Regions from separate parts of the Paenibacillus sp. FSL L8-0340 genome, predicted to be linked through region 1. Evidence: riboswitches for the same ligand, from Rfam matches in the RefSeq annotation. Region 1 holds a riboswitch; the other holds the start of a gene.

Region 1 (6,684 bases):
TCCTCCAGTTCACGTTCAATGTTGACGATCGCTACCTTCATCGTTTCTTCCTGGGTTACAAAGTGAGATGCCGGAAAGATCGCGATATGCTCACGTTCACCGATTAATTCTCCGGTCAGCACGTCAATCTCGGTAATTCGTTCAATCTCGTCGCCGAACAGTTCTACCCGGATGGCATGTTCTCCCTGTGATGCCGGGAAGATCTCAACCACATCGCCGCGCACACGGAATGTACCGCGGACAAAATTTATGTCATTGCGCTGATACTGGATATCTACTAATCTGCTTAAGATCTGGTTGCGTGGCTTCTCCATCCCTACCCGCAGCGAGAGCAGGAGGCTTCCGTATTCCTTCGGCGAACCGAGGCCATAAATGCAAGATACGCTCGCTACAATAATGACATCACGCCGTTCAAACAATGAACTGGTCGCGGAGTGGCGCAGCTTATCTATCTCTTCATTGATGCTGGAATCTTTCTCGATGTAGGTGTCGGAGGAGGGAATGTAAGCCTCTGGCTGGTAGTAATCGTAGTAGCTGACGAAGTAATCTACCGAATTGTTCGGAAAAAACTCTTTGAATTCACTCGCCAGCTGCGCAGCAAGCGTCTTGTTGTGCGCAATTACCAGCGTGGGGCGGTTTAACTTGGAAATCACTTGTGCGACGGTGAATGTCTTACCTGTACCCGTCGCTCCCAGCAGCGTCTGGTGCTTCTTGCCCTGCCGGATGCCGTCCAATAATTCCTCAATGGCATGAGGCTGATCGCCCTGGGGTGTGTATTCGGACTCCAGTTCAAAAGTCTTCGTACTGACGACAATATCGCTCATTTGCCCGTCTCCCCTCTATCGTCTAAAATATAGTAGTATAGTATAATTGTGGCCCTAAGTACTGGCTCTCCATACAATCCTGAAAAATATGGAAGATAAGAATACTTGTTCCCGTTTATTATACAGTGTTGCCTACATTCATGCAAACCATAATATATAGAAAAGTAAGGAGTCATAACCTATGGATATCACCGCAATTATCGGCCTCCTGGCTGGACTGGCCGCTATGATCGGCGGCTTCTTTTGGGAAGGCGGCAATCTCTCCGGATTGCTGCAGCCTAATGCTGCACTAATTGTCTTTGGCGGCACATTCGCCGCTGTTCTCATCAGCTTTCCAGCATCTAAACTGCGCCATATCCCTGCTGCACTGCGCATGGCCTTCGGCAGGCATCCGGACCTGAGTGAGCAGAACGCGGAGGAGCTGATCTCCATGGCTGCTATTACCCGGCGCGGCGGTGTGCTCTTACTGGAGCAAAAAGCCGAAGAACATCCCAATCCCTTTACCCGTGAAGGATTGCTGCTGATCGTTGATGGCACAGATGCTGACGAGGTTCGCCAGATTCTGGAGCTGGACATGGATGCCAAAGAGTTAAAGTACAACGGCTACGCCAAAATTTTTGAGGCGGCCGGAGGCTACGCACCCACGATGGGGATTATCGGGACGGTCATGGGACTGATCCATGTCCTCAGCAATCTGACCGATCCTTCCAATCTGGGAGCATCCATCGCAGTCGCTTTTACAGCGACGCTTTACGGTGTAGCCAGCGCCAATCTAATATTTTTACCCATTGCCTCCAAGATCAAATCCCGCAGCCAAACCGAGCTGGCTGGCATGGAGATGCTGCTGGTCGGCATTCTGGCCCTGCAGAACGGGGATCATCCGCAGCTGGTGCGCAAGAAGCTTAGCTCCTTCACTGCGGACTCTGCCGGAAGCCGTGAGCATGAGTATGCAAGAGGGCTGCTATGAGGCAGAGAAACCGGCGTAAGCAGCACGCCGAAGGCCGGGAGAGCAATGACCGCTGGATGATCACTTATGCCGATCTCATTACACTTTTACTTATATTTTTCGTCATTATGTTCGCCATGAGCAGTCTGGACGTGCAGAAATACAAGATTGTCACCGGTTCCCTTTCGGAAACGTTCAGGAGCGGCAACCCCGTGCTTGAAGGTGGCGATGGCATTCTGGAGAGCCAACAAGAAACGGAAAACAGCGGCTCAGCAAACAGTCAGGATAATGGGACAGGAAGCGAAGCTGCAGGCACAGCCGATGCCGGAGAGGCGGCTCAGCCGCCTTCGTCACGTGAACTGGCTTTCAAGGAACAGGAAGCAAAGCTGGCCTCATTGATGGGCGTCATCACCAAATATGTTGAAGACAACAACCTCGGGGATCAGATCTTTGTTGCAGATAAACCACAGGGCATTGCCATTACGCTTAGCGACCGTTTCCTGTTCGATGCCGGCAAAGCCGAGCTGAAAGCACCTGCATTCCCTGCGCTCCGCCAGCTCTCGGGCCTGTTCCGCGGCATCGGTGCATCCATCAGCATTGAGGGGCATACCGACAATACCCCGGTGTCGGTTGGCTCACGCTATAACGACAACTGGGAGCTGTCAGGCGCACGGGCGCTCTCCATCCTGCGTTTCTTCCTCGACAATGAAGGACTGGATCCGGATACCTTCCAGTATGCAGGCTATGCCGATACCCGGCCCGCTGCCGACAATACTACGCTGCTTGGAAAACAGAAAAACCGCCGTGTCGAGCTAATCGTGCTGCGGCAGCTTCAAGACGAAGAATAATTCCGCCTTTCAGCCCGGAGAGCAGCAGATGATGAAAGGTTACATTTGCTTCTAAAGGAGTCTGAGCAGGTATGGAAACTCTAAACGCAGCATCACCTGATCCCGCCCGATTTTTAAAAAATCTGCGTCTACTAGTCTCGCTATTGGTTACCGCGTTTCTCCAGGGAATCATTACGTTCTTCGTTGGGGGCATGGCTTATTTCCTTTTACTCTCGTCGTACTCCCTTTTCTGGGGCGAACAAGCCAATGTATATCCGCTAAGCAAGCTGATTCAAATCGCCGTTCGTTTTTTGCTTGCGGGCGGCGCTTTTGCCTTGCCCTGGCTGGGAGTCTGGTGGATGCTCTACGGTCTGGCCGGCAACGGACGCATCCGCTGCTTTTTTCTGCACCTGTTTTTCGCTTATGTGCCGCTTGTGGTTATCTTTTTGCAGCTTGATCCCGTGTATTACCCGGACACAATGATCCCCAGCTCAGCCGGTGAGATGACCTTTTTTGTCTGCATGGCCATGGCAGCTGTCCTGCTGTACCCCTTTTACTCTATCGGCGTTTACTACTTTGTGCTCAGACCGGCTGCACCCCCTCGCAAAGTCTACAGATTTATCCTTCTATGCTGTTTATTCGTCATGATTGGCCTTGCACTGCTGCCCCTCTTGTGGCGGATGGCTCCACATTTTTATCCGGGACTTGCAGATTTCCCAAGCCGCTGAAAGCGCAAAAAAGACAGACTCCTCACATTAGTGCAGCTAATGCGCGAAATCCGTCTTTAATAAATTTTCCACAAAACCAATTGCTATTCCCCAACCCGTTCACGGTAAGCGGCTGCGTCCAGCAGTCCCGATACGGCGCCAGCATACTCGCCTTCGATCTCCAGTTCAAAAATCCAGCCCCCGCTGTACGGCTGATCGTTAATCAGCTCCGGGCTGTTCTCCAGTGCATCGTTAATCTTGGTAACCGTTCCCGATACCGGTGAGTATAATTCGGAAACCGTCTTCACGGATTCAATGCTGCCCACGCTGTCCCCGGCAGAAATAGCCGATCCAACTTCAGGAAATTCCACAAATACGATATCGCCTAGTAAATGCTGGGCATGGTCCGTAATCCCAACACGTATTAACCGTCCTTCGCCCTGCTGCGCCCATTCATGCTCTTCGCTGTACAGCAGGTTATCTAGCACTTCACTCATTTCAAGCCGCCTCATTTCCGAATTGGAGTTGTGAATTTAGTTATAGACTAAGTTATCGTCCTGCTCAATGTCAATATAACTGACAGGAAATAAAAATTTGTCATCTTTTTGACGTTTTTTTGTTGACAGTGCACCTCCATACCCGCTTTAATGGAGACAGCAGAAAATTATACGGTTTGCGAATGATGGCATAGGGAGAGACCGTCTCTTGAAGACGGCGCCGAAGGAGTAAGCCCTCTACGGGGTGAATCTCTCAGGCAAAAGGACCTTTGCCGGACGCATCTCTGGAGAGCATCAGGCCCTGCAATTGCAGCGTACTGGTCACCAACGGGGAAACCTGCCGGGTTCACAGCAGGGTAACTCTCAGGTACAAAGGACAGAGCGGAAGTCTATATGCGCGTGCGCATATTTGGCTTCCGCCTGTCCTTTTTTTAATGGGCAGAAACGGACTCCGTCCCTGCCGGCAAAGGAAATCCCGTTAGGCTTGCATGTAATCAGACCAAGGGAGTGAGCACATGAACGCTTTGAAAAGAACGCCTTTTTATGACCTATATTCTGCTTATGCGGAGTCCAGATGCATTGACTTCGGCGGCTGGGAGCTGCCGGTGCAGTTTACCGGAATCGTCAAGGAGCATGAGGCCGTCCGCGGACAAGCCGGACTGTTCGATGTGTCACATATGGGTGAATTCATGGTTAGCGGCAGCGGCTCGGAAGCCTTCCTGCAAAAAATGACGACCAACGATGTCAGCAAGCTGGCAGACGGTGGAGCGCAGTACACGCTGCTTCTATATCCAAACGGCGGTGTTGTCGATGATTTGCTCGTATACCGCCTCGGTGAAGAGCGTTACATGCTTGTCGTGAACGCCTCCAACATCGACAAGGACTTTCAGTGGCTGCAGCATCATCTCACCGCAGAATTCAGCGGCGTCAGCCTGAGCAATATCTCGGATGAGACTCTTCTGCTCGCCCTGCAGGGCCCGCTGGCTGAGGCCATCCTCTCCAAAGTTACAACGGCTCCCATTGCTGAGCTGAAGCCTTTCCACTTCATCGAGAACGCCGAGGTGTGCGGTGTGAACGTTCTGCTCTCCCGCACCGGATATACCGGCGAGGACGGATTCGAGCTCTACGCGCCGCCGGATACGGCGGCTGCGCTGTGGAACGGCCTGCTGGAAGCGGGGGCTCCGCACGGCCTGACACCGGCCGGTCTTGGCGCACGCGACACGCTGCGCTTTGAAGCCAAGCTGCCGCTGTACGGCCAGGAGCTGTCGGCGGATATTACGCCGCTGGAAGCAGGCGTGCAGTTCTTCGTGAAGCTGGATAAAGAAGATTTCATCGGCCGTGATGCGCTGCTGAAGCAGAAGGCTGACGGTCTGCCCCGCCGCCTCGTCGGTCTGGAAATGATCGACCGCGGCATTCCGCGTTCCCACTACCCTGTATACGGGAATGGAGTAAAGATCGGTGAAGTGACTACCGGAACACAGTCTCCAACACTCAAACGCAATCTCGGACTTGCGCTGCTGGATGCAGCTTACAGTGAAATAGGTACAGAGGTAAACATAGAGATCCGCGGCAAGCAGCTCAAGGCTGTCGTGGTCAAAGCGCCATTCTACAAAAAGAGCCAGGGAGTGAAGCCGCAATGAAGCACCGTTATCTGCCAATGACTGAACAAGACCGCCACGAAATGATGGAAGCAGTCGGAATTCAGTCCATGGAGGAGCTGTTCTCCGATATCCCCGAGGCCGTCCGTTATCAGGGAACTATGCCGATGTCGGAGGCACTGGATGAATACGCCTTGCTGCGCCATATGAAAGAGCTGGCCGACAAAAATGCCAATTTCGATACCCACGCCAGCTTCCTCGGCGCCGGCCTCTATGACCATCATATCCCGGTCGTTATCAATCATGTCATCTCCCGTTCGGAATTCTACACTGCTTATACTCCTTACCAGCCGGAAATCAGCCAAGGCGAGCTGCAGGCGATCTTTGAATTCCAGTCCTACATTTGTGAGCTGACCGGCATGAAGGTGGCCAACGCCAGCATGTACGATGGCGCTACGGCTTTCTCAGAAGCGGCAGTACTTGCAGCTGGTGCCACCAAACGCAAAAAGCTGATTGTCTCCCGAACTGTTCATCCGGAGGCCCGCCAGGTGTTGCGCACTTCGGCAGGTGCCTGGGGCCTCGATGTCGTAGAGATTGACTATAAAGACGGTGTAACCGACCAAGCGAAGCTTGCCGCAGCCATCAACGGCGACACGGCGGCTGTCCTGGTGCAGTCACCGAACTTCTTCGGCGCGATAGAAGATCTCGGTGCCATCGAGCCGCTGATTCACGGCGTCAAAGGTCTGTTCATTGTCAGCGCCAACCCGCTGGCGCTCGGCGTGCTGGAAACGCCGGGCAAGCTCGGCGCCGACATCGTCGTCGGTGACGCGCAGCCGCTGGGCATTCCGGCTTCGCTGGGCGGACCAACCTGCGGATTCTTCGCCGTAGCGGAGCATCTGATGCGCCGCATGCCGGGCCGGATTGTCGGCCAGACCGTTGACCGGAACGGCAAACGCGGCTTCGTGCTGACGCTGCAAGCCCGCGAGCAGCATATCCGCCGTGAAAAAGCCACTTCGAACATTTGCTCTAACCAGGCGCTGCTGGCGCTGTGCGCTTCCGTCTATTTGTCCGTGATGGGCAAAGAAGGCATGCGCGAGGTTGGCGGGCTGAACATCCGCAAGAGCCACTATGCCGCCGGCAAACTTGGTGAAATAAACGGTGCTGCAGCTGCGTTCTCAGCTCCTTACTTTAACGAATTCGTCCTGAAGCTTCCGAAAGGAAGTGAAGTCAGCGAGATTAATTCCAAGCTCATTAAAGCAGGTTATCTCGGCGGTTACGATCTGGG
Region 2 (6,684 bases), 490 kb from region 1:
CGGTCTTTATCACCGGGGTGCTGTGCGTGGTGCTCGCGGCGAAGGGAAATCTGATGAGTTATGTGTTTGGGATGTACAATACCGTTGGTTATGCATACTTGGCTTACGTCAACGGTTTGTTTGGAGAGGTTATGCTAAATCTGCTTTTCTTTGTTCCTATGAATGTGGTTGGCTTCTACATGTGGAAAAATAACCAGACTAACGGCAAGCTGTCCATGCGTCAGCTGGAGCTCAAGCGTCTGCTCCTTGTGGGGGCGTTCTGCGTATTAGGCAGCCTGTTGCTGGGCCTGGGTCTATCGTTCATACCGGGGCAGAATTCGCCTTATATTGATGCGATTACGACGGTGTTATCCGTTGTCGCCACGCTTTTAATGGTTCGAAGATTCAAGGAACAATGGCTGGTCTATATGGTCCTCAATATGTTCACGGTGCTGCTGTGGGTGATTCGAATGCTGGAGGGGAGCGGTGAAGGCCTGCTGATGATCGTCATGTGGAGTGCGTATCTGGTTAACGCTGTATACGGCTACTACAATTGGAACAAGGGAGCTAGGGAGGTATCAGCATGAAGAGACTTGGCTTGACGCTCGGGAAGTTTGCCCCGCTGCATAAAGGGCATCAGTTTATGTTCGAGACGGCGCTGCAAGAGGTCGATGAACTGATTGTAGTGATCTATGAGACGACGGTGACCCCGATCCCGCTGCATATCCGGGCCAACTGGATTCGCAAGCTCTACCCGGCGGTACGGGTGATTGAAGCCTGGGACGGTCCCGATGGGTATTCTAACAACCGGGAGCATGAGATAAGGGAAGAGCAATATATTCTGGGGTTACTGAAAGGCGAGCAAGTGACACATTTCTACTCCAGCGAGTTTTACGGAGAGCATATGAGCATCGCTTTGGGCGCAGTAGACCGGAGGGTGGATCAAGCCCGCGGGCAGGTACCGATTTCAGCTACTATGGTCCGTTCGGATCCTTACAAGTACCGGGAATATGTGAGCGATAGCGTATATCGGGATTTAATAACAAAAGTGGTTTTTGTGGGAGCGATGTCTACCGGCAAATCCACGATCACCGAAGCGTTGGCCCGGCGGTATCGTACAACCTATGCGAGCGAATACGGGCGCGATTATTGGACGGAGCATCAGGTGGACCGCCGAATTGGCTTGGAGGCGTTCGATGAAATTGCTGTCGGCCATATGGAGCGGGAAGAGCGGGCTTTACTGCAAGCGGATAAATATCTTTTTGTCGATACCAATGCGATCACCACTTATATGTTTGCCCTGGATTACCACGGCCGGGCCCCTGAACGCTTAACCCGGATCGCCCTGGAAAATGCACAGCGGTATGACCTTTTTTTCCTGTGTGACGACGATATTCCTTACGAGGATACATGGGATCGCAGCGGGAATCAGAAGCGGCATATTTTCCATAAGCAAATTATTGCGGATTTGAAGGCGCGGCGGATTCCGTACATCACGCTTCGGGGAAGCCTGGAGGAACGAATGGGCAAGGTAGACGAAGTACTGGCAACGTTCAAGCCCTATCATAATTATTTTGGCGAAGCACGGTGGTAATTAATGTTATTGACAAAACTTTTGACTATGATTAGTATTGAAAAATATTTAAAAGAAGTTATGATCCTATAATCAAATAATTTCTAAGCTATGAATGCTATGGATCACACTATAGCAGGAGCAGCTTCTGGAGAGACCGTGGGGATTCCCCGGCGCCGAAGGGTTCACAATCTCAGGCAAAAGGACAGAAGAGTACTGGATATTTCATTTGTTATTCTGATAATCGTCAGAATAATGAGTGTATTTTATTTAATATTCTTATGACCGTGAGATTGGAGCGCATCCAGTCTCTTTTTTATTGTCATTTTTACTTGTTCATTATTTCACAAAGAATTATTAAATTTAGAGGGGGGAGTTTCACATGGCACCACAAGAACTAAAGAGAGATTTAGAGAATCGGCATGTTCAGCTCATTGCAATTGGGGGGACCATCGGGACCGGATTGTTTTTAGGATCAGGTAAAGCTATACAACTCGCAGGACCATCCATCATCTTTGCTTATTTAATCGTCGGTATTGCCGTGTTTTTTGTTATGAGGGCGTTGGGAGAACTTCTGTTGTCAAAAGCGGGTTATCAATCTTTTACAGACATCGCCGAAGATTATCTTGGACCGCGCGCAGCATTTGTAACCGGATGGACCTATTGGTTTTGTTGGATCATGACGGCTATGGCGGATATTATAGCTGTTGGCGTATATGTACAATATTGGTTTGATATCCCGCAATGGATTCCTGCCGTCATTTGTTTGATCATTTTATTAGGGCTCAATTTATTAACTGTAAAAAGTTTTGGCGAATTAGAGTTTTGGTTTGCATTAATCAAGGTAGTGACTATTCTCGCGTTGATTGTTATCGGGGCAATCCTGCTCGTGATTGGATTCAAAACAGCTAACGGAACGGTTACTGTCAGTAATATTTGGGCGCATGGGGGAGTATTCCCGAACGGGATTTCAGGGTTCTTACTTTCCTTTCAAATGGTTGTGTTTGCCTTTGTAGGTGTGGAATTGGTGGGGGTATCGGCAGCAGAAACATCTAATCCAGAAAAAACCATCCCATCAGCGATTAATAAAATCCCTTTGAGAATTCTATTTTTCTACGTGGGTGCCATTATTGCCTTATTATCCATCAACGCATGGACAGAACTAAATCCGGCAGAAAGTCCTTTTGTTAAAACGTTTAGTTTAGTCGGGATACCGATTGCTGCTGGAATTATTAACTTTGTCGTATTAACTTCAGCCGCGTCTGCCTGTAACAGCGGAATGTTCTCAACAAGCCGGATTCTATATAATTTGAGCAGGAATGACCAGGCTCCAGCCAATTTTGCAAAGCTGAATAAAAATCATGTCCCAAGCAATGCGCTCTTCATCTCCACGCTTGTGTTATCCATGGGAGCTCTTTTGAGTAAGCTGATTCCGGAGACTGCTTTTGGAATCGTGACAACCATCAGTGCCATTTGTTTCATTTGGGTTTGGGGTATCGTCCTGATCTGCCATGTGCGGTATAAGAAAACAAAGCCCGAATTGCAGGCGAAGTCAAAATTCAAAGCCCCGTTCACCCCATTTATTAATTATGTAGTCTTAGCGTTGTTTGCAATCATACTCATTATTATGCTGTTTGCTGAAGAAACACGTCCGGCCTTATTATTGACGCCGTTATGGTTTATTTTATTATTTGTTTTGTATTCGGCGAATCGGAGAAAGCGGGAAAGAAGCAGCAAAATAATCAGTACAGAATCACATCCCATGGATGCCTGACCGAGGTCGCTCTTTTATATAGATCCAATTTATATGCTCCGGCCGGGTGAGTCGTCCCGAACAATAAATCTTCAGAAGTAGTATCCTGGGTAATTGCAACAGTGTCCCTCGCAATCGAGTTTAACTCATTTCCCAGATTATCATAAATGTCGTATCCTATATCATATGAGCAAATTCCCTGCTGAGAAATAATCAAATACTATCTTGAATTTACATTGTAAATTTTACAAAGGCCTAGTTGTCCGTTAATACGTCTTTTACACTCATCTTCTATAGTTAAGCAATTACTAACAATAGAGGGGAACATTGAACATCAATGAAAACATGGGAAACTGTACTATCTACGCTACTCCTTGCAGGCGCTCTACTTCCTGCCGCAACAACTAATGCAGCATCCGCCTCAGACCTAAAAGGATATGAACCTCTGCGCAAGCATATGGATGGGATCGGAGCAACTATCACTTGGGATAGCGACGATAAGTCGGCACTGGTCAAGCTGAAGAACGGATTCGCAGGCACGTTCACGGCAGGCGATAAGGAATATCGTCTAGCGGGTAAAGCAGGCGAGCTTCCAGCGGAGGTCAAATTAGTCGATGGCACGATGTACATTCCTTCCAAGCTGCTTCAAGCAATTCTGGCGGAAAATGCAAAGTTCATCAATTCCGCGGATATCATCACCCCGTATCCGGTAACCGCCCAGGTGGAGACGGCAGCCGTTGAAGATGGCGAGGATGCAGCCGATGACCCGGCCATTTGGCTCGATTCTGCGAACCCGGCGAATTCCAAAATCATTGCAACGAACAAAGGCGGAGGCATTCTCGTCTATGATTTGAACGGCAAAGAGCTTCAGAATTATAAAGTAGGAAAAATGAATAATATTGATATACGTTATAATTTTCTGCTTGGCGATAAAAAAGTAGATATTGTTGGCGCGACGAACCGTTCTACGAACACGATCGATATTTTTGCCATGGATGGGGCAACCGGGAAGTTGACTGACATCGCAGCAGAGCCCATTAAAGCGAAGATGGAAGAGGTATACGGCTTCAGCCTTTACCATAGCCTGAAATCGGATAAGTATTACGCTCTGGTTCTGGGTAAAGCAGGCGAATTTGAGCAATATGAGCTGACTGAGAACGGGAAGGGCAAAGTTTCAGGTAAGCTCGTTCGCGAGTTTAAGCTGGCTACGCAATCAGAAGGAATGGTAGCCGATGATGAGTATGGCATGATGTATATAGCGGAAGAGGATTACGCGATATACAAATATAATGCAGAGCCTGACAGCGGCACAAAACCTCTATCCACTGTCGATATTGCGGACGGACGCCGATTGCAGGATGATATTGAAGGGTTGACTCTCTATTACGGTGCCGACGGCAACGGTTATTTAATCGCCTCCAGCCAAGGCAGTGACAGCTACGCGATATATGACCGTGAAGGCAATAACGCTTACCTCACTAGCTTTAATATCGCCGATGGCGCATTGACCGATGGCACCTCAGTGACTGATGGTATTGATGTACTCGGGTTCGGACTGGGCGAACAGTTCCCTTATGGCATTTTCATCGCACAGGATGATTCCAACATTAACAATGGCAAAGAGCTTAACCAAAACTTTAAAGTGGTAGCCTGGGATCAAATTGCTAAAGGTGCAAAGACCCCGCTATTAATGGACAATAAAGTTGATCCTCATAAACTCGTGGACCGCAGCGCGAAGTGATAGTTGTTAACAGCTAACGTTCAAGTTTTAAAGCAAAGAACATTTTCTCACAAGTAGCCTCCAATCCCACGTTTTAGGGATATTGGGGGCTGTTTTATGATAAAGACAACATTTAACGGGGGTCCGTACATGGCTAAAACAATTGTAGAAAAGCTAAATATGCACAAATTCAAAAAGATTGCTGTATTGTACAGACCAGAGAATGACGACGACAGTTTAGCGGGATTAGCAGAGCATGACACTGAATTAACAGCCAGCAGTTATGATCTGATTTTTGCTTATGTGCTCAATATGGAGTCGCTACAGAATCTCGTCCAGAAAGTGATTGATCACAACTATTTAAATACAGGCGGCTATTTGTTCGCCGCTTATCCCAAAAAGGGGAATAAGGTTTATCCGACCTATATTCACAGAGACAGTCTTTTTGAAGGGGTAGGAGCCGATGAGGACGGCTATATTGGCACGAGCAACCTGAAGTTTGCACGTATGGTGGGCTTAAATGATGTGTTTACCGTAGTTGGATTCAAAGAGGAGGCGCGGAAGAACAAGGAAGCATCCTCAAAGCCAAGTCAACGTGTGGACGATTACACCTCTATGATCCCCGCTGTGGAGCAAGATCTGACGGATAGTGCGGAGACACTGGCTTTTTACCAGTCCCTTACGCCCGGCTACCGAAAGGATTGGGCCCGTTATGTATACAGCGCCGCACAAGAGGAGACTAGAGAAAAACGGCGGGCGGAAATGAAGAGGATTCTGAGTGAAGGGTATAAAAGCATTGATATTTACCGGAGAGACAAGCCGTAATTAGAACTGCAAGAGAGAACTAGAGGTACAAATAATGGGTGATAAAGGGCCATCCTGCAATAGATGGCCTTGAAACGAAACTGCCCTCATTTCAACTGAAAATGAAAATAATCCGTGCGTAAGGGTTTACTTTCCGCTACACCTTCGCCAGCGTAGAAACTGATGTCCATACTGCAGTCTTTCGTGTTGTATAAATTATGCCATAAAGTCCGGTGGGGATAAGCTTCTGGAAGACAAACATGAGCGCAGGAAAGAATTTGCTTCATATCTTTCTCTGTATAATGAGATTTCTCACTTAACTCCTTCTGCAAGGTAACAAACCGTTGGTACATTCCCTGTGGCTTGGGATCGTCCGGGAGGCTGTCTTCGGAAGAATAGCGGTGCAACAAGAAGTTCGTGACCACCTGTGGTTTATTATCTCCGTTTAGGATGTAATAGCGGTTTGCTGTATAGGAACTCTCCCAAACGAAAGATTGCCCATAACGATCCCCGATAATATAATGCAGCGGCAATTGCGCGTAGCTGTGTTTTAGAGACAGCAGCGCTTCTTTGGCTTCGTCAACATTACGGCACCGGTCTAACAAATAACGCATAATTTGCAATTCATGAAGTGCCACATGCAACCCGCCGTTTGGTTCTGCAGGGTGGGTTATAAAGCTCTCGTCATCTGCCAAGACGGCGACGGTCAATCCCTCGGAATTAATTCCATCCAGCACTCCACTGACCAGTTCGAAGCTGCACATGTATAGTGAGGGGTATCCCTTATCCGGGTAGATTTCAAAAATATAAGGTTCATTTACAGCCACCACCGGAAAATCGAAATTTCGGCTGAGT

Evidence for each region. Region 1 has a riboswitch for glycine ahead of gcvT (glycine cleavage system aminomethyltransferase GcvT). Riboswitches for the same ligand answer to the same signal wherever they lie in the genome.
Region 2: it holds a riboswitch for glycine, as region 1 does, so the genes downstream of both, NST07_RS33525 (amino acid permease) here and gcvT (glycine cleavage system aminomethyltransferase GcvT) in region 1, are expected to answer to the same signal.

Annotation. Positions count from the first base shown of each region.
Region 1 is NZ_CP151967.1:6,826,074-6,832,757, forward strand. It holds gene uvrB (excinuclease ABC subunit UvrB) at 1-824, opposite strand, end outside; gene NST07_RS31340 (flagellar motor protein) at 1,006-1,791, shown strand; gene NST07_RS31345 (flagellar motor protein MotB) at 1,788-2,618, shown strand; gene NST07_RS31350 (hypothetical protein) at 2,690-3,325, shown strand; gene gcvH (glycine cleavage system protein GcvH) at 3,409-3,801, opposite strand; glycine riboswitch at 3,984-4,080, shown strand; gene gcvT (glycine cleavage system aminomethyltransferase GcvT) at 4,317-5,441, shown strand; gene gcvPA (aminomethyl-transferring glycine dehydrogenase subunit GcvPA) at 5,438-6,684, shown strand, end outside.
Region 2 is NZ_CP151967.1:7,311,883-7,318,566, reverse strand. It holds gene pnuC (nicotinamide riboside transporter PnuC) at 1-566, shown strand, start outside; gene NST07_RS33530 (AAA family ATPase) at 563-1,573, shown strand; glycine riboswitch at 1,691-1,771, shown strand; gene NST07_RS33525 (amino acid permease) at 1,935-3,326, shown strand; gene NST07_RS33520 (phytase) at 3,643-5,046, shown strand; gene NST07_RS33515 (YdeI/OmpD-associated family protein) at 5,176-5,850, shown strand; gene NST07_RS33510 (C45 family peptidase) at 5,937-6,684, opposite strand, start outside.